DNA from 4 places in the Paenibacillus sp. R-74696 genome. Region 3 is predicted to be linked to each of the others. Evidence: riboswitches for the same ligand, from Rfam matches in the RefSeq annotation. Region 3 holds a riboswitch; each other region holds the start of a gene.

Region 1 (4,733 bases), on a different contig from region 3:
AGCTTAGGCTCGCAATAATACTGCACAGCCACGCTCAGGCTGCCGTATTCCTTGCCGCCCGGCTTCGCTGCCATCCGCTGTGCGACTTCCTTCTGAATCATGACGACGATATTTTCCAGCGGCAGGCGCTCCTCCAGCAGCTTCATCAGAATTGGGGTCGTCACGTAATAAGGCAGGTTCGCCACGACGCTGACGCCCGTTACGCCGCTGAAACGCTCTTCGAACAGCTGCTTCAGGTCTAGCTTGAGCACATCGCCGTGCACGATGCCCACATTCGCCTCGTTTTCGAAAATATCATGCAAAATCGGAATAAGCCGATTGTCGATTTCAACAGCAGTTACGGTACCCGCAACTGCCGCAAGGCGCTGCGTCAACGCTCCGATACCAGGGCCGATCTCAAGTGCCCCTTTTGTCTCGTCAAGCTCAGCTGCACTGACTATATTGTTTAATATATTTTGGTCAATGAGAAAGTTTTGTCCTAAGCTCTTCTTAAAGGAAAACCCGTACTTTGCAATTATTTCCTTCGTCCGTTTAGGCGTGGCTACCTCTGCGGTCTTAACCGCGCTTTTATTCAACCCTTGTTGCTCCGTCATACGCCCTCGTCACCCCTGTTCCTGTTGTTCCATGGCTTGCAGCGCCTTCTCAAACTCCTCGCGCGTAATGCAGAAGCTTGTGCAGCGCTTATAGAACTGCTTCCCATTAGCGTAGCCGATGCCCAGCAGCTTGCCCATAACCAGCCGCCGCTTCGCCGCTTCCTCATGCACGATTAAGCCAGCCGCCATCAAATCATCCCAAGTAATGGCCCCCACGCTTTCAGCCGTTTCTGTCCGCAGCTCCGAGAGCGCCTGCCTGATTGCATCAGGAGCCGCATTCTCAATGCCGATATCCCCTTTATAGGAGGCCAGCTCCTGCGGTAAAAAAGCATGCTTGCAGCCCGGTACGCGCTGAGCGACGATTTTGCGAATACGCTCTCCTGCATGATCCGGATCTGTAAATATAATAACGCCACGGCGCTCCTGTGCCAGCGCAATGCGCCGCAGCACATCCTCACCAATGGCCGATCCATTCGTCTCAATCGTATCGGCTTCAACGGCCCGCTTAATCGCCACCGTATCCTCTTTGCCTTCTACTACAATCATTTCCTTGATCACATCGAACAATCCTTTCGCAAAGGGAAACTTATACATGCATATATTTCAAAAAAATGGGCGATTGCTGCAACAACAACCCGCTCATTCGCGTCTGTTTTATTATACCCCCAATTAGCTATTCAAGCGAATCTTACGCAAACAAAAAGAAGAGGCAAGGCCTCTTCCGTAACCTGTCATATTTAGCTTATAATTGCGATAAACTAGAGCACAATCCATAAAGAACTGATGCTAATTAGCTAAGCGATGGCTTATTAGGACCAATCACATAGACGGTAAAACCTTTTTTCTTCCCGAATTGATTAGCTTGCTTTTCACTGTCAAAATATACATCGATCTTATTGCCCTTGATCGCACTTCCGGTATCTTCAGCGCGGCGGAAACCAATACCCTCGATGTACACCCACCAACCGAGTGGAATGACATCCGGGTCAACGGCAATCGTCCGTCCTTCCGATACTTTAGCACCTGAAGCCGTAATACCGTAATCCGGGTGGCCTTCGCTCTTGCCCGTCGAAGCTAAGCCAGCTGAATAAGCCGTCAAGGTGACGTTGCTAAGCACCTTTTTGGATGTGAGCGTGGTGCCGTCTACCGATACATTGTTGCTGGTTGTCGCTGTGGACAGCACAGTAACCTTAGGCTCCGGCTTTTTCGTACCGATTGCAACGACCTGATTAACCGCAGCCGATTCGACTACCTTGTCTACCACTTTCTTGGAGACAAGCACGCCATCTTCAAACTGCTTCTCAATTTTGATCGTTACGACGCCTTCTTTGCCCGTCTGCACAACCTTTTCCTTGCCTACTTCCAGGTTCGGATCTTCCTTCTTCACAATGGTGAACGGTGTTGTGCTGGACGACTTGCCTAGCTTCGTATCGACGCGAATGACCGTTACGGTCATATCCGCGCTGACGCCCGAGCCAAGCGAAGGTAATACTTTATCATCATCTTCAACAGGAATATTTAATTTCTTTATCGCTGCCTGCACGGTTTTCTCTGTCGTGTACACCGTTGATGTCTTGCCATCAGCTTTTACAAGTAGCGGTACCGCATGCTTAATCTCAAAGCGGTCCCCTTCCTTTACTGCCGTATTCAGAGGTACAGATACCTCATCATGCGGGCCAATTGTAATAGCTTGTTCATCCAGTAGGCGTTGCAGGACCCATTGTTTCGTTGAAACAACAGTTTCTTGTCCATTCACTACTACGGATACGCTTTTGTCAGCCGATCCGTACAACAACACCAAAAACATGAAAGTCATAGCGATTGAGATCGTAGTACTCAAAAGAATCAAACGCAAGTTTTCACGCTTCCATCGCAATGCGAAAGACATGCTGGATGATCGTTTCCCATGGGTCTCACTTGCTTGAATAATGCCCACTTCATCGGTCCTCCTTCATAGCCCCGCCGTCGAATTACGCATGATACCATTGACGCGACTATAGTATATTGGCGTGCTTCTAGCACGCTCCAGTATATTTCCTCTGCAACCTCCTAGATTTACCCTATGACGACGGTTTACCCAATATTCAAAAATAAAAAGAAAGCCCGTCGACAGAGGATCTGTATCGTGGCTTCCTGGGAACGTCGAATAGACTATTCAGGAATGGTGGATGCACGAGGTTGATCACTCTCTATAAACGCTTACGAGGTTAGCTGTCGGGTTCGGGCAAGAGAGCTGCCCTATCGTCGGAAGAATGCTCATGGCAATCCCCGCCAAATTCACCCCTAGAAGAAATTCAAGTGCGCGTGCAATGTGATCCGTAATTTCCTCACAGCATCGTGCCTGGTTCCCCCGCTCTCCAAAGTTCGAAGATTAAGCGCAAACTGGAAATCCAATACAAAAATTTAAAGCTCTGAAATGAATCATACCTTCATCGGAGCCTAATTGTAAAGATCAGATAAAAACCGATTTAAGCGAAATTTTAGGATATTTACGGAAAAGAGAGTCTATTTCAGCATGAAAAATTAGTTTTATCGCCGTAAAGGTCACTTATTCTCGCTTTTATAGCCGTTTTTACTCAATTCCGAAACATTTTTTACCGTTTTCGGTCGTCAAATTGGCGATTTCGGCCACCGATTTTCCTAATATTTCTGCTGCCGCTTCCGCAACGAGCGACACATAAGACGTCTCATTTCGTTTCCCACGGAATGGATGAGGGGTCAAATATGGGGCATCCGTTTCGATCAAAATTCGGTCGCTCGGAACCATCGCAAGCACCTCTTTTGGCACCCTTGCATTTTTGAATGTAAGCGGTCCACCGAACGAAATATAGAAGTTCATATCTAGGCATTTTTGAGCCGTTTCTGGACTGCCGGAAAAACAATGCATAATGCCTCCGACTTCAGATGCATTTTCCTCCTTCAGCAGCTTGACAACATCCTCATGAGCATCGCGATTATGAATAATAATTGGTTTTTTCAGCTTTTTGGCTAATCGAATTTGCTCGCGAAATACACGGTGTTGTACGTCCTTAGGGGACGTATCCCAATGGTAATCCAGTCCGATTTCGCCAATGGCTACCACTTTAGGATTAGAGCACAAATCCTCAATCCAATTAAGATCCTCTGGCAGCATATCAATGCTGTCAACGGGATGCCAGCCGACCGCGGCGTATATAAAATCATATTTTTCTGCAAGTGCAAGCGTAGTTGGAATCGTTTCCCTATTAAAGCCAATATTGACCATTAAATCCACCCCTGCTGCACGCGCTCTTTCGATAACGGCTTCGCGGTCTTCGTCAAAATGTGGGGAGTCCAAATGCGTGTGTGTGTCGAATAAAGAAATCATAGCTCAGCAAACTCCTTCTATATTATAGTTTAAGGTGAAACGGTCGAAAGCCGTCCTTTGGCGGCGTGTTTCAGTCCGAGAAATATAGAGAAAGTATGGAAAAATCAAATACTTTCCTATATTTTAAATAACTTTCGTACTTTATCGCTTAATTGATCAGCAGAAGCACGCAGCTTCTCTTCCGGATAATACAAATGGGACTGGCCCTGATGAAGCCCGGTGATGGAACGAATGATGTCGGATTTCGTGGAAATTTCACTGACAGCCTCATACCCGTCCATTAACAAAATCGGCGTCTTTTCCTCTTTTCCGCCTTTTTTCGTATCGGGCTGATACACATCATAGGGTTGATCAAATGGAAAATCAATTTCCATATGGTAATCCGGATTCAATCCGATCGCTGCAAATTGTTGTCTTACTTCATTAAAGAGGCTAATATCCGGTTTATCCAGCATAATGTATTTATAGAGGCGACGCGTCAGAAAACGATCACATAGCTCTGCGAGCAGCTCATCGCCCTCGTCGCCCCATTCTGTAAAGGCCGTCTGCAAATAGGCCTCATCCAGCTTCAAATATTGTTTAACGTCAATTGTCCCGTCAAGCAGCCGTTTGAGCGGCTCCGGCATCCAGCCAAAAGCATAGCCACCCTCATAAAGCTCCTTCGCTCTACGAAATATTTGTCTAAGGATGATTTCCGAGCTTCTTGTCACCGGATGAAAATAAATTTGCCAATACATTTGATAGCGGGACATCAAATAATGCTCTACGGCGTGCATGCCGCTTTCTTTAACAAC
Region 2 (4,733 bases), on a different contig from region 3:
AGCCGCGCCGTCTTTCCAGACATTCCAGTTCGCATCGAATATTCGCTTACCGAAAAGGGACACGCACTGGAGCCGGTCATTCGCGAATTGCAGCAATGGTCATCCGATTGGGTAGCGCCTATGTCCATATCCAAGTAAAAAGATAACGAAGCAGCCTCGGCCCTTAACAAGGCCGAGGTTGTTTTGCGTTTCCGGAGCGGGGACGCTTCGCGGAATTATAGCAATCTACTATTAACGTCTAGTACCCTCTATCAGTAGGCCACATATACATATATTATTCATATCTCCCCATGATAGTCGTCCTCTTATACGTTATTACTAGAAAGGAGGAAACCCTTTTGCTTACGATCTTCATTATTTGCTCGTCAGGCCTGTCCCTCTATTTCATTCTCAAGCCTCCTCCGCCGATCAAACAGCCTACTATTATATCTCTATCCTCTACGACAACCGATAAACGCTATGACAGCAGCCGCATAGAAGCCGCTCAGCATAATGCAGTTGCCGCAAATGAATAACCCTTTTCTGCTTCACTATGAATTTAACCAAGAATTCGAGGTGATTAACATTTGATCTCGCTACCTTCCATTATCGTTTCCCTGTTTGCCTTCCTCTTCACGATCTTGCTCATTTTGTGGCGTCCAAGAGGACTGAATGAAGCCATTCCTGCTACGTTTGGCGCCATACTCGTCCTATTGAGCGGAGTCGTCTCGTTGACGGACCTTGCGCATATTAGCGCCACCGTTAGTGGAGCAGCCATCACCATTATGGCGACGATCGTAATGGCAATCGTGCTGGAGAGCTTTGGCTTCTTCATCTGGGCTGCCGAGGGGCTTGCCATTCGAGCACGTGGCTCAGGACTCAGATTGTTCTGGTATGTAAACCTGATGTGTTTTCTGATGACGCTATTTTTCAACAATGACGGCAGCATTCTTATCACTACCCCGATTTTGCTCATTATGCTGCATCACATGGGACTGAAAAATCACCAAAAAATTCCATACCTACTTTCAGGAGCATTAATCGCTACCGCCTCCAGCGCCCCCATCGGGGTCAGCAATATTGTAAATCTGATTGCGCTAAAAATCGTCGGCATGGATTTGTACATGCATACCGTCATGATGTTTATCCCCGCTACAATTGGTCTGCTGCTGCTCAGCCTGCTGCTGTTCTTCTACTTTTACCATCAGCTTCCCCGGCAAGTACCCCATACGATTTCAATTGTCCCTATTCAATCTGGCTACCATCCTTTACTCACACCTAACGGAAGCAAGCCTGCATATCCCAAATACAGCAGCCGCTTTATGAAATTGATTCTGCTTTTCGTCTTCTCTGTCCGGCTAAGCTTATTTGCTGCCTCCTATTTGCATATCCCCGTTGAGTGGGTCGCTGTTTTCGGCTCCCTGCTGCTCCTTAGTTGGCGCTGGGTTTACTTGAAAATGCCGCCGAACGACATTTTGCGTAAAATTCCGTGGCATATACTCATTTTCGCCTTCGCCATGTATATCATTATTTATGGCCTGCACAATATTGGCCTGACGCAATTACTCGTGCAGGTGTTCGAGCCGCTTGTCATGGGGAGCCTGATGAATGCAAGCATTTTAATCGGAGGGCTTGTCTCTGCCATGTCTACACTCGTCAACAATCACCCCGCTCTCATGATCGGCACGATCACCCTCACCGAAATGAACCTCGATCCGCTTTCACTCAAAATCGCCTACCTCGCCAGCGTCATTGGGAGCGATATTGGCTCACTCATTTTACCGATAGGCACTCTAGCCTCGCTCATTTGGATGAATCTTGTACAGAAAGCCAAGGTGAAAATCAATTGGTTGGATTATGTCAAAGTAACGATTGTTGTCATTCCGCCTGTTCTGCTGTTTACTCTCGTTCTTCTTGCTTTATGGGTTGGCTGGATCTTCCCTATGCATTAACTCACGACAACTTCTACATGAGCGGTCAGTCCACAATGAACTACTGTATTCATAATTCAGCAGTTATTTCTGCAGAAAACGAGCGTTGCCGCCAAATAACGGCAGCGCTCGTTCTCGCTTGAGGCAGCTGCATTTTTTTATTTTACTGCTAAAAGGTTTACAAATGAGCCATTAAGGTATAATATATATCCCTAGCCGAATTCTGGCACTCTATTATTAATCGCTTAATTTTTCAATTGAAAAAGCGGGGGAACCAACGACGTGGTTGAAGCGACAGCTTGAATCGCAAGGGGTGAATCCGGTGCCTTCGCGCACTGGTAGGGCAGCTCTCTGGCCCGAATCCGACAGCTAACTCCGTAAGCGAACGTGAGGAGAGATGAATATGATTGTCCTTCATGCGCCGGACGCTCCGCCTAAGGCGAAGCACGCAATGAAGCTTACGGTCAAGCGCATTGAGCTGTTTGTCATTCCAGCACTCAATGTAGACGCCGCTGGAAACCGTGCCTGCTTGCGGGTAACGACGGACAAAGGCATTGGCTTTGGCGAGACTTTTGTAGACGAAATGGAACGCCCTAACGATTGGGGCCTGTGGTGCAGCGCGCTGAGCAGCTTTATCGGCACCTTGTCCATAACAGGCCGTTCGCTTCGGAGCGAGCAAGCTGATCAACACAGTGTGTACAACCTGTTCGATCACGCCATTCACCATCTCAAACACTGGACGGCAGAAATTGAACCGGATGACAACACTTCCGAGGAACCTATTTTACTCAGCCGCTCGTTATTCTATCTTTCTATTTTTTAGCCTATTTTGGATCGACCTAACACAAAGGAATCTTCCCCGCCATGATTCAGCTGGCGGAAAGGTTTCTTTTTTTATCCGCTGCTTGTTCTCCTATGGAAAGAAAATAAAGTTTTAGTTCCACATAGGAAGAATGACGGGCTATTGATAGGTTATATAAATGTGTTGACACAAAAGTAATTAGGAACCATACTATATATATGAACAACAATAATAAATTATTAAATGACATTGACGCAATTCCTTCGCTAGTACAATCCAAGCGTCAGATTGATCGCTATAACCTAGACATAGACGCTCAGGCTATACTCGTCGCTTCTAGACTAATGGCAGCGGGAGTCAAGCTTGGACATGCCTCGGAGATTCATTTCTCTAGATTCGGTTTATCAACAAGTCGATATCGTTTATTGGCAGATCTTGAAGATAACGAAGGAGAAGAATTGCCTTCGCAATTAGCGGAGCATCTAGGCGTTACACGTGCTACAGTGACAGGTCTTATCGACACCCTTGAACGAGATGGGCTAGTATCTCGGAGATCAAGCTCAGATGATGGCCGTCAGAGATCGGTCATTTTGACGGAAGCAGGAGCGAAGAAGCTTCGTGAAATGGCTCCTGAGCATTTCGCTCGGCTGGAAGCAATGGTGGGCTTGCTCAATATCGAGGAGCGCAGCGTATTTCTCGACTTGCTAGGCCGAATTACACAAGGCATCTCAGCTCTTACGGGCGAAGTAGGCTCGAAACCAAAGGGAAACATCAGTAATGATTAGAATGGGCTAGTAAAGCTAGCCTATTTTTATCCTTATATAGTTAGGAAGCTAATTATATTTCACTGAAAGCAATCGTTGAACGATTTCAAAGAAGAGGGGGAGCAGCTAAATGAACAAGATGAAATACCCGAATCAGACAGATGCTGTTTACGGCATCAAGCCTGCTGGTTCCAAGAAAAAGATTTTTATACTATGGCGTGAAGTTGTCATGGCCTATGCTGCTCCTGCCATCATGGCAGGTATCGGGGGATTGATTACTGCCGATAGGGGTCTTCAAATAGGGGCATTGACCACAATCGGCGGTGCATCGGCCTTGATGGCCTTAATGATTGGCCTTTTGTTGCGCAGCCGAGTGGGCCGTATACGATGGGTCATCACTGCACCTCACTTGGTTGTGGTAGGGATGTTCGCATTGGCCGGGTCCTTGTTTGGCCTATACGCCGCATGGTTGACATCTGTTTTACTAGAATTTATGAATCCGAGCAATCATTTGGCCTGGGTCGGTCGTGTCTGGACCGATTTCCCGTTATCTGGATTCATAGCAAGCACGATAGTGACATGGCGGTGGCGTCTTGCCGTCACAACTCATTTTCCATCCAAAAGGAGAAGATAAAAATGATAGTTATTATGGGAGCAACAGGTACGATAGGAAGTGCGCTTTTGAAACGTTTGGTTGATCTTGGCGTACCCGCCAAGGCGCTGAGCAGAGAGCCTGAGAAGTTGCGTGATCAGATCGGAGAAAAAGGCCGATCGACTATCATGGTTGCATCGGCGGATGCTTCCGACCCCGAATCGCTGCGCCGCGCGTTTACAGGTGCTAGCCAGCTCTTCCTTGCCATGTCCAACAGTCCGAGACAAATCGAATTGGAAACTTCAATCATTCAGATTGCCGCAGAATCTGGAATCAAACATATCGTAAAAATATCCAGCCCTGCCTTTGAGCACAGCTCGCCAGTCGCAGTGGCGGGCTGGCATCAAGAAATCGAGAAAACGCTGAGGGAATCGAGTCTCACCCACACCGTGCTGCGCCCTTATGCGTTCATGCAAAACTTGCTGCGCCTTGCACCAACGATCACAACCCAAAATGTTTTCTTCGGCTCCATGGGCGATTCACCGTGTAACTTCATTGACTGTCGCGATATCGCAGATGTTGCCGCAGAAGTTCTTACCAATCGCAAGATATCAGGCCAAATATATACGCTTACTGGTTCGGAAATTTTCAACTATCCTCAGATC
Region 3 (4,733 bases):
TATGCGTGCAGAAGTGCCGGAGCAGTCGCGCATTCGGTGGAGCCTCGGCCTGACGAAGCTTATTGAAGGCCTGCTCGCATCCGTAGGCTGGTAGAGAGGAGGTTAAAAAATGAAGCAGCATATGAAGCAAGGCTGGCGGCTCGCCATCCGCCATTTCTATATCGTCATTGCGTTGTTCCTGTACCAGCTATTATGGGGACTTTTCCTTTACCGCTTTATTGATATGACTGTACTGCCGCTGCTGCGGCGCTTTCCCCTCCAGCATCCGTCGGACTCGGCCGTTTCGCTGTTCCTCAGCGAAGCCCAGTTTCAATTGACAAAAACAGATTTGATCAACCCCTATCTATGGCTGCTGGGCGGCTTGTTCGCCGCCCGCATGCTGCTGAGCCCGCTGTTCCATGCGGGGCTGCTCTACTCGCTGCATCATATGGACGAAAAAGGTGGAACGCAGTTTCTTCAAGGCATTCGCAAAGCTTGGAAGCCTGTGACGCTGCTCTATTGGCTGCGCACGCTGCTTATTTTCGCGCCTGGCTGGTTCCTTCTTCCTCGCGCCTTCAAGCTGCTAATGGAGGGCCATTCGCTGAGCGAGCTGCTGCAAAGCACGCTTCCAAGCTTTGGCGGTTGGCTGCTGTGGAGCTTTCTCGTTCACCTGCTGCTGCTCGCCATGCAGTTCGGCGCCGCCTCCGGCACGGGCTCGATGCGCTCGCTCAGCATTGCGCTCCGAAATCTTTTTCCTTATGCCGGCCTCTCTCTGCTGATGTGGCTGCTGGCAGTCGCCGCTTCGCTCTTGGTATCCGGCCTTTCCTATGCTTGGGCGGGAATACTGGCGCTCATCATGCATCAAGCCTATCATCTGCTCCGTACCTTATTAAAGGTATGGACGCTCGCTGCACAATACGATTGCCTGCAATCGAAGCAGAGCTGAGACCGTTTTAAGACCGTTTCAGACTCCTTTTAGGACCCTTTTATACAACTTTTATCATCCATAAATAGGAAATTAAGTTTAGAAAAATGAAGGCAGCCCTCCCTAATTCTCATTTAGTATTCTCATTTTTCTAAAGTCCTTCTCATAAAAACCCCGATTGCGGACAAGAGGCCGCAATCGGGGTTTTTCGGTTATCCGACATCTCCAGGCAACGCTTCTATTTATTTACCAACCCCTAGACTGATGCACACTAAACTCTCTAATTCTTCATTTTACGCTATAATTCTAGCCTATATGTACGATTCTTAGCATATTGGCTGCCTATTTCTCATATAAACTGACAAAATGTTTTTTTGCTTGCGAACGGTGATAGAACGAGCATTTATTAGGCAAGAAACTTGTTTTAACGCAAAATTGAGCCAAAAGGTTACATGAGAATTATTAGAAATTCATTCATATAGGAGGAAATCACATGAAAAAAACGAATTATTAGCGCAGAGCAAAATTAAACCAGCCTAATTTTTTATACCGCAAAGGTATAGAAATACGGGGGAACCACTTTGGGTGAATTGATTTCGATGCTTGGACGGCTTGATTCAAGTGTCTTGGAAATCATAGGGAACCTTCACAACCGAACCCCACAGCTAACCTCGTCGGCACCGGAAGGAGTTTCAAATTTTGAAGAAGGTAACTGCACTACTCGTTGGTCTTGTATTAATGCTTGCTTTCCAAGCAGGCAGCGTGTTCGCAGGTTCGAAGATGGATGGTGTTATCGCTGATCTGATCGGCACACCGTACCAAAGCGGCGGAACAACTACGAAAGGCTTCGACTGCTCCGGTTTTACGAAATATGTTTTCGATAAAATGGGCATCGATCTTTCCCGTACTTCCCAAGCGCAATCGAACGATGGCAGTGAAGTGAAGAAGAGTGACCTGATCGCTGGCGATCTTGTATTCTTCAACACGAGCGGCAAAGGCATCTCCCACGTTGGTATTTATGTTGGAGATGGAAAGTTTGCACATGCTTCCTCGAGCAGAGGCGTTATTATTAGCAAACTTAGCGAGTCTTATTATGCTGATCGTTACGTGTCAGCTACACGCATTATGAGCCAAGACGCTTACGACAAGTACGCAAGCGAGCAATAGAGCCAGGCCATGCTTTTTTCGCTTACATAACGAAAAGCTGCTGTCTCAATCAGCAAAGCCGCAGTTGTTTGTCTTCGGACAAATAGCTTGCGGCTTTGCTGTTTTCTAGCACGGACACAAGGGGGCTCGTTTCCATGTATGTATATATTCACCGCAAAGACCTGCGTTCAAACGATTTGCGCAGTTTTGATTATGTGCGCCGCTCTGGGCAGCGCGGCTTTCATCTGCTTATAATAGACCCGTCACTGGCGGACGAGGACCGGCTCTCTTGCCACAGCGGCAGAACCTTCTTGTCCCAAGCCACCTTCCTATTGGAACAGTACAAGGCGGCGGGCGAGCAGCTGCATGTGCTTTACGGCGATCCCGCTGCCATTACCGAAGCGCTGCTGCTGGCCCATCCCATTGAAGAGGTTCTCGTCCACATGGACTATACGCCTTATGCCCGAATGCGCGACCATGCGACTGCGCAGGTTGTGCGCGCAGCGGGACGTCGCTGGCTGCCGCTCGACGATGCGCCACTCGCCGATTTGGAGGAGCTTCATACGTTTTCCAGGCGCAGTGAGCCTTACAAGGTATTTACGCCCTTTTACCGCATGTGGCAGTCCTTTATGCAAAGCCATTATTCCCCTGCGGGCGAAACAACGCTGAAACAGCTGGATACGCTGAAAAATATAGATGCCAGCATAGCAGAGCGCTTCAGTCTTCCTCGGGAGCATCCCGCTGCGGCAGCCTTACTGCGGGTAGCGGGAGCATCTGGCACGGCGGACGCGGGAACGCTGAGTGCAGCCGATGCGCTGGAGCAATTTCTAAACCGCCGCCTAGCTGGCTATGAAGGCAGCCGCGACCAGTTTGCGAAAGACCAGACAAGCCATTTGGCGCGTTATTTGAATACAGGAGCGCTGTCGGCAAGACAAGCCTATGAAGCAGCGCAGCAGCAGTATGGAGCCGAGTCGTGGATTAGACAGCTGGCATGGCGGGATTTTTTTCTGTACCAAGGAAAATACAATGAGGACTTCTACCGCTATGAGCAGAAGTTTGATTTATCTGGGCTGAACGATCAGCATTTCGAGGCATGGAGCCAAGGAAAAACGGGAATTCCTGTTATTGATGCCGCTATGAAGCAGCTTAATGAAACCGGCGAAATGCCGAATCGACTGCGGATGGTAACCGCCATGTTTTTGACGAAAAACCTGCTGTGCCCGTTTACGCTGGGCGAGCAGCATTTCCGCCGCCAGCTGGCCGATTATGATAATACGCTGAACCGGGGCGGCTGGCTGTGGAGCTCGTCGCTCGGCTATGACGCCGCGCCGTATTTTCGCATTATGAATCCGGCTACGCAGTCCGCAACTCATGATCCGAGCGGCACTTACATTAGACGCTGGCTGCCTGAGCTTGCCCATCTGTCCGATAAGCAAATTCACCTGCCGCAGCCGCATGCCATTGTAGATTTGAAGGCTTCACGTGCCCGCGCGATTGAGGTCTATAAGGAGATTGTGTAATCATGACAAATGCGAGTGCTGCTCCTGACGGCACCCAGCCGCCATTTGGCTGGAAGGTTGCCGCAATGGACGCCTCCCATGCCCGCCAGCTGTGCGATTGGCGGTACGAACCGCCTTACGGCATCTACCAATGGCCCGCATGGGAGGCTATGGAGAAAGCAGAAATGGAGTTCGGTGATCCCGAGCTTCGCCAGAAGCAATACGCCGCTATTCTAGATGACCAAGCGAAGCTCGTTGGTTTTGCACAGTTTTTCCCGCTGGGAGATGAAGTGCTGCGGCTTGGCCTCGGCCTGCATCCACAGCTTTGCAGCAGGGGCTCAGGCACCGCCTTTGTTGCGCTGCTGGTAGAAGAGGCTCGCCGACGTGCTCCACACAGCGAGCTGGATTTGGAGGTGCTGACCTGGAATGCACGCGCTATTCGCGTATACGAGAAGGCAGGTTTCCTCATTACCGATACGTATATCCGCCCAACACCGCAAGGCGCGGCAGAATTCCATTGCATGGTCTACGGAGGAGGGGAAGAAGCTTAGCGCCTCTTTTACCCCTCTTCTTTCTTTCCTAACCCCTTCCTCACTGCTCCCTTCAACTGCCAATCCGCTCTAACTGCTGCATCTGCTGTAAGGGTTCACCCTGCCCCATCTGGCTCATATAACAGTCCATTCGCTCCAAAGCTTCAGACAGCTTCGCTGGCGATACCGAATAGGAGCAGCGAATGCGTCCTTCACCGCCCGGGCCAAATACATGCCCTGGCACGACAGCAACGCCTGCTTCCTGCATGAGCCGAAAGGCGAACTGCTCCGAGCTCAGCCCCGTATGGGCAATGGATGGAAAAGCATAAAACGCCCCTTGCGGCATATGGCAGGAAAGCCCCAGCTTCTGCAAGCCGCCCACGAACATCGCCCTGCGCTGCTTATAGGCCTCCATCATTAGGTCCTTGTCGCCCAATCCGCTGCGCAGCGATTCCAGAGCAGCAATCTGCCCCATTATAGGTGCGCACATCGCCGTGTATTGATGGATTTTCAGCATTTGCGAAATCATTTCTACAGGGCCGCAGGCATAGCCAATGCGCCAGCCTGTCATGGCAAAAGCTTTCGAGAAGCCGCTGATGACGATTGTCCGCTCCTGCATGCCAGGCAGCGATGCGATGCTTACATGCTGGCTCT
Region 4 (4,733 bases), on a different contig from region 3:
GGCTAAGTGAGCCGGCTACAGCCAGCAGCGCAATCATCGACATATATCTGCCGAAAAACATCACGAGTCCGGTCGTTATATTCCAGAAAGGCGTATTGTCGGCAAGCCCCTCAAACCCGGAGCCATTGTTGGCGGCCGAGGACGTAAATTCATACAGCACCTGCGTAATGCCATGAAATCCCGAATTGGATATAGCGCCTTGCCCCAGATCGGTTAGAAAAGCTGCCGCCGTTGGCGCGAGTATAATAAACGGATGCACGAGAATGGCGATGGCAATGAGCTTCATTTCGCGCGGCTCTATTTTTCGCCCCAGAAACTCTGGTGTCCGTCCGACCATGAGCCCGCAAATGAACACCGTCAGCATCGCATACATCAGCATATTGACGAGCCCGACACCTTTGCCGCCGAAGACGACGTTCAGCATCATTTGAGCAAGGGGAACGAGTCCGCCAAGCGGAGTGAGCGTATCGTGCATTGAATTGACCGAGCCGGTCGTGGCTGCCGTCGTCACCGTCGTGAACAGCGCGGACTGGGCAATGCCGAAGCGAACCTCCTTGCCCTCCATGCTGCCTTGCGAAGCGTCGATGCCGAGTGTGGCGATCAGCGGGTTGCCGCTTTTTTCAGCCGTATAGGAAATCGTAAGAAAGATCAGAAACAGCGCCATCATCGCCGAAAAAATAACCCAGCCCTGCTTGCTGCTTTTCGCAAACCGGCCGTACATGAAGGGCAGTGCGGCAGGCAGCGCCCACATGGACAAAATCTCAATGACATTCGTCAGTGGACTAGGATTTTCGAACGGATGGGCGGAGTTGGCTCCGAAAAAACCGCCGCCATTCGTGCCAAGATGCTTAATCGACTCCAGCGACGCAACTGGCCCGATGGCGATATGCTGAACCGCGCCCGTTAGCGTCGTAACGGTCAAGGTGGGGCTAAGCGTTTGAGGCACTTGCAGCGCCACAAGCAGCAGCGTAATGACAATTGCCAGCGGGAAGAAAATCCGCGTATGCGCTTTGACGAAATCCTCGAAAAAGTTGCCGAGCGTTCCGCCCTTGCTCGTAATGCCGCGCACGAAAGCGACGGCAACGGAAAAGCCGGTGGCGGCTGATGTAAACATCATCATCGTAATGACCGCCGTTTGCGCAAAATACGTCAGCCCTGATTCGCCGCTGTAATGCTGGAGATTCGTATTGGTCATAAAGCTGATGACCGTATTTAGGACGAGCGTAGGCTCCATGCTGCTGATCCCGTTCGGATTAAGCGGCAGGCCGCTTTGCAGTCGCAGCAGCACGTAGCTAATAGCAACGAGTATGAAATTGAGTGTAATAAAGCTGAGTGCATATTTTTTCCAGGTCATGCCTTGGCGATTTTCGAGTCCGATCACGGAATAAATGACCGCTTCGACTCGTCCAAACAGCTTGTCGGTACGGTTCGGAGCGTTTGAAAACACGGAATATAAATAATGCCCAAGCGGCTTTGCGATCAGCATGATCATACCGATGACTACCGCCATTTGCAGGACGTCCACAGCTGTTCCTCCCTTGCTATCAATGAATGATGAAACGTTATTTGCTAAAATTTCTCCGGATGAAGCAAGGCGTAGACAAGATACACCAGCAAAGCTCCTGTAACGAGCAATATGACAATCATCCCCGTTCCTCCGTTTCGCTAATGGACCGATCGCACCAGCGTATAAATCCGGCAATCAGCCCGAAAGCTGCGATTAAGGTCAAAGCCATTCCGATATCCAGCATAGCTGCAGCGCTCCTTATTTCGTTTTGTTCCTAGTTATTTTGGGAAAAAAGGCAACAAAAAAGAAGCCTTGGGCAAAGAGGACTCTTCACCCGCAGCTTCCTTCATCCGGGCATCATACGCCCCTGATTCGCCTGCGATTAGTGTAAGTGTGGCCTCTCCCGTTGACGCTTGCGAGGTTAGCTGTCGGATTCGGGCGCGAGAGACGCCCTACGCTTGGCACTTATCGTGCCCTTGCGATTCACCCCGTGACGCTTCCTGCCATCGTCCATTGGACAACGACAGAGAGCCGTCGATGGTTCCCCCGTTTCTGCGGCAGTGCAGAACTCAGCGATTGAAACAAAATATCTGCCGATGTTGCGAGTGCTATTTTCATAAAAAGACAACAAAAAACCACAGAGGCGTATGACGCTCTGTGGCCTAATTTATAAGGTCACAATCGTTCACCATTCCTCTCTACACCTGCGCTTACGAGGTTAGCTGTCGGATTCGGGCGGTGAGAGTCGCCCTACATTTGCCTGGAGTTTCATGATACTCCTGCAAACGATTCACCCCTGCGCTACCGGCCTCCGACTCTCACATCGGACACTTGCAGTGCGTTTGGTTCCCCCGCTCTTCGCCTAATGCGCGAAGACTCAGCGATCAAGCAAAAACGACTTCGTCGTCCTTCTGGGACGAGCGAAGAGCTTTGCCCTTAGAAATATAAGCCTATTTATAAGTGCAAAACTTATAAATTCTTATATTTCAAAAAAGGTTCAATCATGTTATGAATCATACTCCCCCGCCGCGAGTGCTGTAAAGGAAGCTTACGCCGCAAAAGAGAGCGAATGCAGCGGATTAGACTGATTTTAAACGCTTACAGTGAGAGTTATCTTTAGCAGGGTCGGTTTATCTCGTGATTTCTTTTAAAATATAGGAAAGCATATGATTTTTCCATCCTTTCTCTATATTTCAACGCGAAACGGTAGCTTTGCCGCCAGGAGGACGGCTTAAGCCGTTTACGCTTGTTTACTCAAAGCACCCCCTCTTTCCAGAAAACACGGAAACGAATATGATAAATAGCATGCTGACAGAATCAGGTCTTTGCGGCTGCTCGGCCGCGTATTTAAATAGCGGGGGGATAAACGATGTATAAAGTGCTGCTGGTGGATGATGAAGAAGAGACGCGCAGCGGACTGCTGCAGGAAATTACATGGGAGCGCCATGGCTTTGAAATCGTAGATACGGCGGCGAACGGCCGGGAAGCGATGGAGCTGATCGAGCGTTTGGAGCCGGATATCGTCGTTACGGATATTAGCATGCCGTATATGAATGGCTTGGAGCTGGCGGAATGGACGAGGAAGACGTATCCGCTGACGCGCATCGTTATTTTTTCCGGCTATGATGAATTTGAATATGCCAAGCAGGCGATCGGCTTGCAGGTGGATGAGTATATTTTAAAGCCTTTTTCCGCGCAGCAGCTTCTTGAGGTGATGGACAAGGTGAAGGAGCGGCTCAATGATGAGCGCGAGAAACGGGAAAATATGCAGCTGCTGCAGGAGCATTACCGTACAAGCCTGCCGGTCGTAAAAGAGCTGTTCCTGTCGTCACTGCTCTCCCGCAAGCTTCCGCTGCGGCAGATAGAGGAGAAGGCAGCGAAATATGAGCTCGATTTGGCGGGGGAGGCGTACATTGTGTCCGTGCTGCACACGCATGTATTGGAAGCGCTTCCCGGCGTTCCGCTGCGGACGGCTGAAAGCTCACTTGCGGCCTCCAGCGATCTCGACCTCAAGCTGTTTGCCCTTCGCAATGTGGCGGAAGAGGTATGGGGCAGGCTCGGGCTGGGCAAGGTTTTTCTGCATCAGGATCAGGTGGCGCTGCTTGCAGTTGGACAGGGAGGAGGCGCCCCGGAGCTAATGGAGCGGACGCTGGGCGGCCTCGCTGAAATGCTGCAAAATATCCGGAAATACTTGCGTTTTCCAGTAACGATTGGCGTCAGTTCGACGCTTCCTGATGTCGCACAGCTGAAGCAGGGCTACGGGGAGGCGCAGCAGGCGCTGGATTATCATAATTTGGTGGGCAGCAACCGGATCATTTGCATTGACGATGTGGAGACGCGCTACGTTGAAGAGCTGCAATTCGACGAGCTCAAGGAGCAGGCGCTCGTCCGGTGCCTGCGCGTAGGTACGCATGAGGAGCTGGAGCAGCTGGTGGCCGCGCTTTTTGATGAGATTGAAGGTGTTAATGCCGCTTACCGGGAGTACCAGCTGTACATGCTGGAGATGATGACGGCGATTATGAAGCTGGTGAAGGAAGCGGGGCTGAGCCTGTACGAAATAGCGGGCTACGAGCTGCAAATTTATGCGGAGCTGCAGCAGCTTAGCGGGCTTGAGGAGACGAGAAGCTGGTATATGTCGCTCTGCGAGAAAATTCGCCATCATATCGCCAGCCGCAGGCAAAGCTCCTACAAGCAGCTGGTTGAGGAAGCGGTGCATTATACAAAGGCAAACTTCCATGACAGCGAGCTGTCGATTGCCCGGCTGTGCAGTCATCTGCATATTAGCGCAGGCTACTTCAGCAGCCTGTTCAAGAAGGAAGTGAAGCTGACCTTCGGCGGTTATTTGCTTCAGCTGCGGATGGAGGCGGCGAAGGAGCTGCTGCGGGCAACAGAGCTGAAGACGTTTGAAATTGCCGAGAAGGTCGGCTTCTCGGACCCGAATTATTTTTCCCTATGCTTTAAGAAAAATGTCGGCGTCTCCGCCAAGGATTACCGCAATCAGGCGATGAATGCGGAAGCGCCATGAGAAAGCGCAGCATCCAGTTTCTCATTTCAGTGGCGCTGTCGGTTTTTTCGGCGGCAGCGATTATGATGGTCAGCGTGCTGCTGTACAACAAGTTCTCACAGACCGCGGAGACTAATGCGCTGCGCAATACCCAGCAGGTCGTCGATCAGGTCAGCTACAACTTGGAGGATTATATCCAGGGCATGTCGGAAATTTACGGCG

Evidence for each region. Region 3 has a riboswitch for cyclic di-AMP ahead of ACSR9A_RS17895 (C40 family peptidase). Riboswitches for the same ligand answer to the same signal wherever they lie in the genome.
Region 1: another riboswitch for cyclic di-AMP. It lies ahead of ACSR9A_RS02245 (resuscitation-promoting factor); the one in region 3 lies ahead of ACSR9A_RS17895 (C40 family peptidase).
Region 2: another riboswitch for cyclic di-AMP. It lies ahead of ACSR9A_RS25075 (hypothetical protein); the one in region 3 lies ahead of ACSR9A_RS17895 (C40 family peptidase).
Region 4: another riboswitch for cyclic di-AMP. It lies ahead of kdpF (K(+)-transporting ATPase subunit F); the one in region 3 lies ahead of ACSR9A_RS17895 (C40 family peptidase).

What each region holds. Positions count from the first base shown of each region.
Region 1 is NZ_JBPULM010000013.1:9,608-14,340, reverse strand. Features, by position in the region: gene rsmA (16S rRNA (adenine(1518)-N(6)/adenine(1519)-N(6))-dimethyltransferase RsmA) at 1-593, opposite strand, end outside; gene rnmV (ribonuclease M5) at 603-1,151, opposite strand; gene ACSR9A_RS02245 (resuscitation-promoting factor) at 1,384-2,529, opposite strand; cyclic di-AMP (ydaO/yuaA leader) riboswitch at 2,774-2,981, opposite strand; gene ACSR9A_RS02240 (TatD family hydrolase) at 3,166-3,939, opposite strand; gene ACSR9A_RS02235 (HD domain-containing protein) at 4,056-4,733, opposite strand, start outside.
Region 2 is NZ_JBPULM010000046.1:112,150-116,882, forward strand. Features, by position in the region: gene ACSR9A_RS25060 (winged helix-turn-helix transcriptional regulator) at 1-138, shown strand, start outside; gene ACSR9A_RS25065 (hypothetical protein) at 339-515, shown strand; gene ACSR9A_RS25070 (ArsB/NhaD family transporter) at 567-1,931, shown strand; cyclic di-AMP (ydaO/yuaA leader) riboswitch at 2,143-2,309, shown strand; gene ACSR9A_RS25075 (hypothetical protein) at 2,314-2,733, shown strand; gene ACSR9A_RS25080 (MarR family winged helix-turn-helix transcriptional regulator) at 2,931-3,497, shown strand; gene ACSR9A_RS25085 (hypothetical protein) at 3,607-4,110, shown strand; gene ACSR9A_RS25090 (SDR family oxidoreductase) at 4,113-4,733, shown strand, end outside.
Region 3 is NZ_JBPULM010000037.1:82,875-87,607, reverse strand. Features, by position in the region: gene ACSR9A_RS17905 (M1 family metallopeptidase) at 1-94, shown strand, start outside; gene ACSR9A_RS17900 (hypothetical protein) at 110-925, shown strand; cyclic di-AMP (ydaO/yuaA leader) riboswitch at 1,428-1,599, shown strand; gene ACSR9A_RS17895 (C40 family peptidase) at 1,601-2,071, shown strand; gene ACSR9A_RS17890 (cryptochrome/photolyase family protein) at 2,206-3,570, shown strand; gene ACSR9A_RS17885 (GNAT family N-acetyltransferase) at 3,573-4,100, shown strand; gene ACSR9A_RS17880 (aminotransferase class I/II-fold pyridoxal phosphate-dependent enzyme) at 4,153-4,733, opposite strand, start outside.
Region 4 is NZ_JBPULM010000027.1:77,778-82,510, reverse strand. Features, by position in the region: gene kdpA (potassium-transporting ATPase subunit KdpA) at 1-1,525, opposite strand, end outside; gene kdpF (K(+)-transporting ATPase subunit F) at 1,570-1,647, opposite strand; cyclic di-AMP (ydaO/yuaA leader) riboswitch at 1,903-2,092, opposite strand; cyclic di-AMP (ydaO/yuaA leader) riboswitch at 2,200-2,400, opposite strand; gene ACSR9A_RS10725 (response regulator) at 2,877-4,532, shown strand; gene ACSR9A_RS10720 (cache domain-containing sensor histidine kinase) at 4,529-4,733, shown strand, end outside.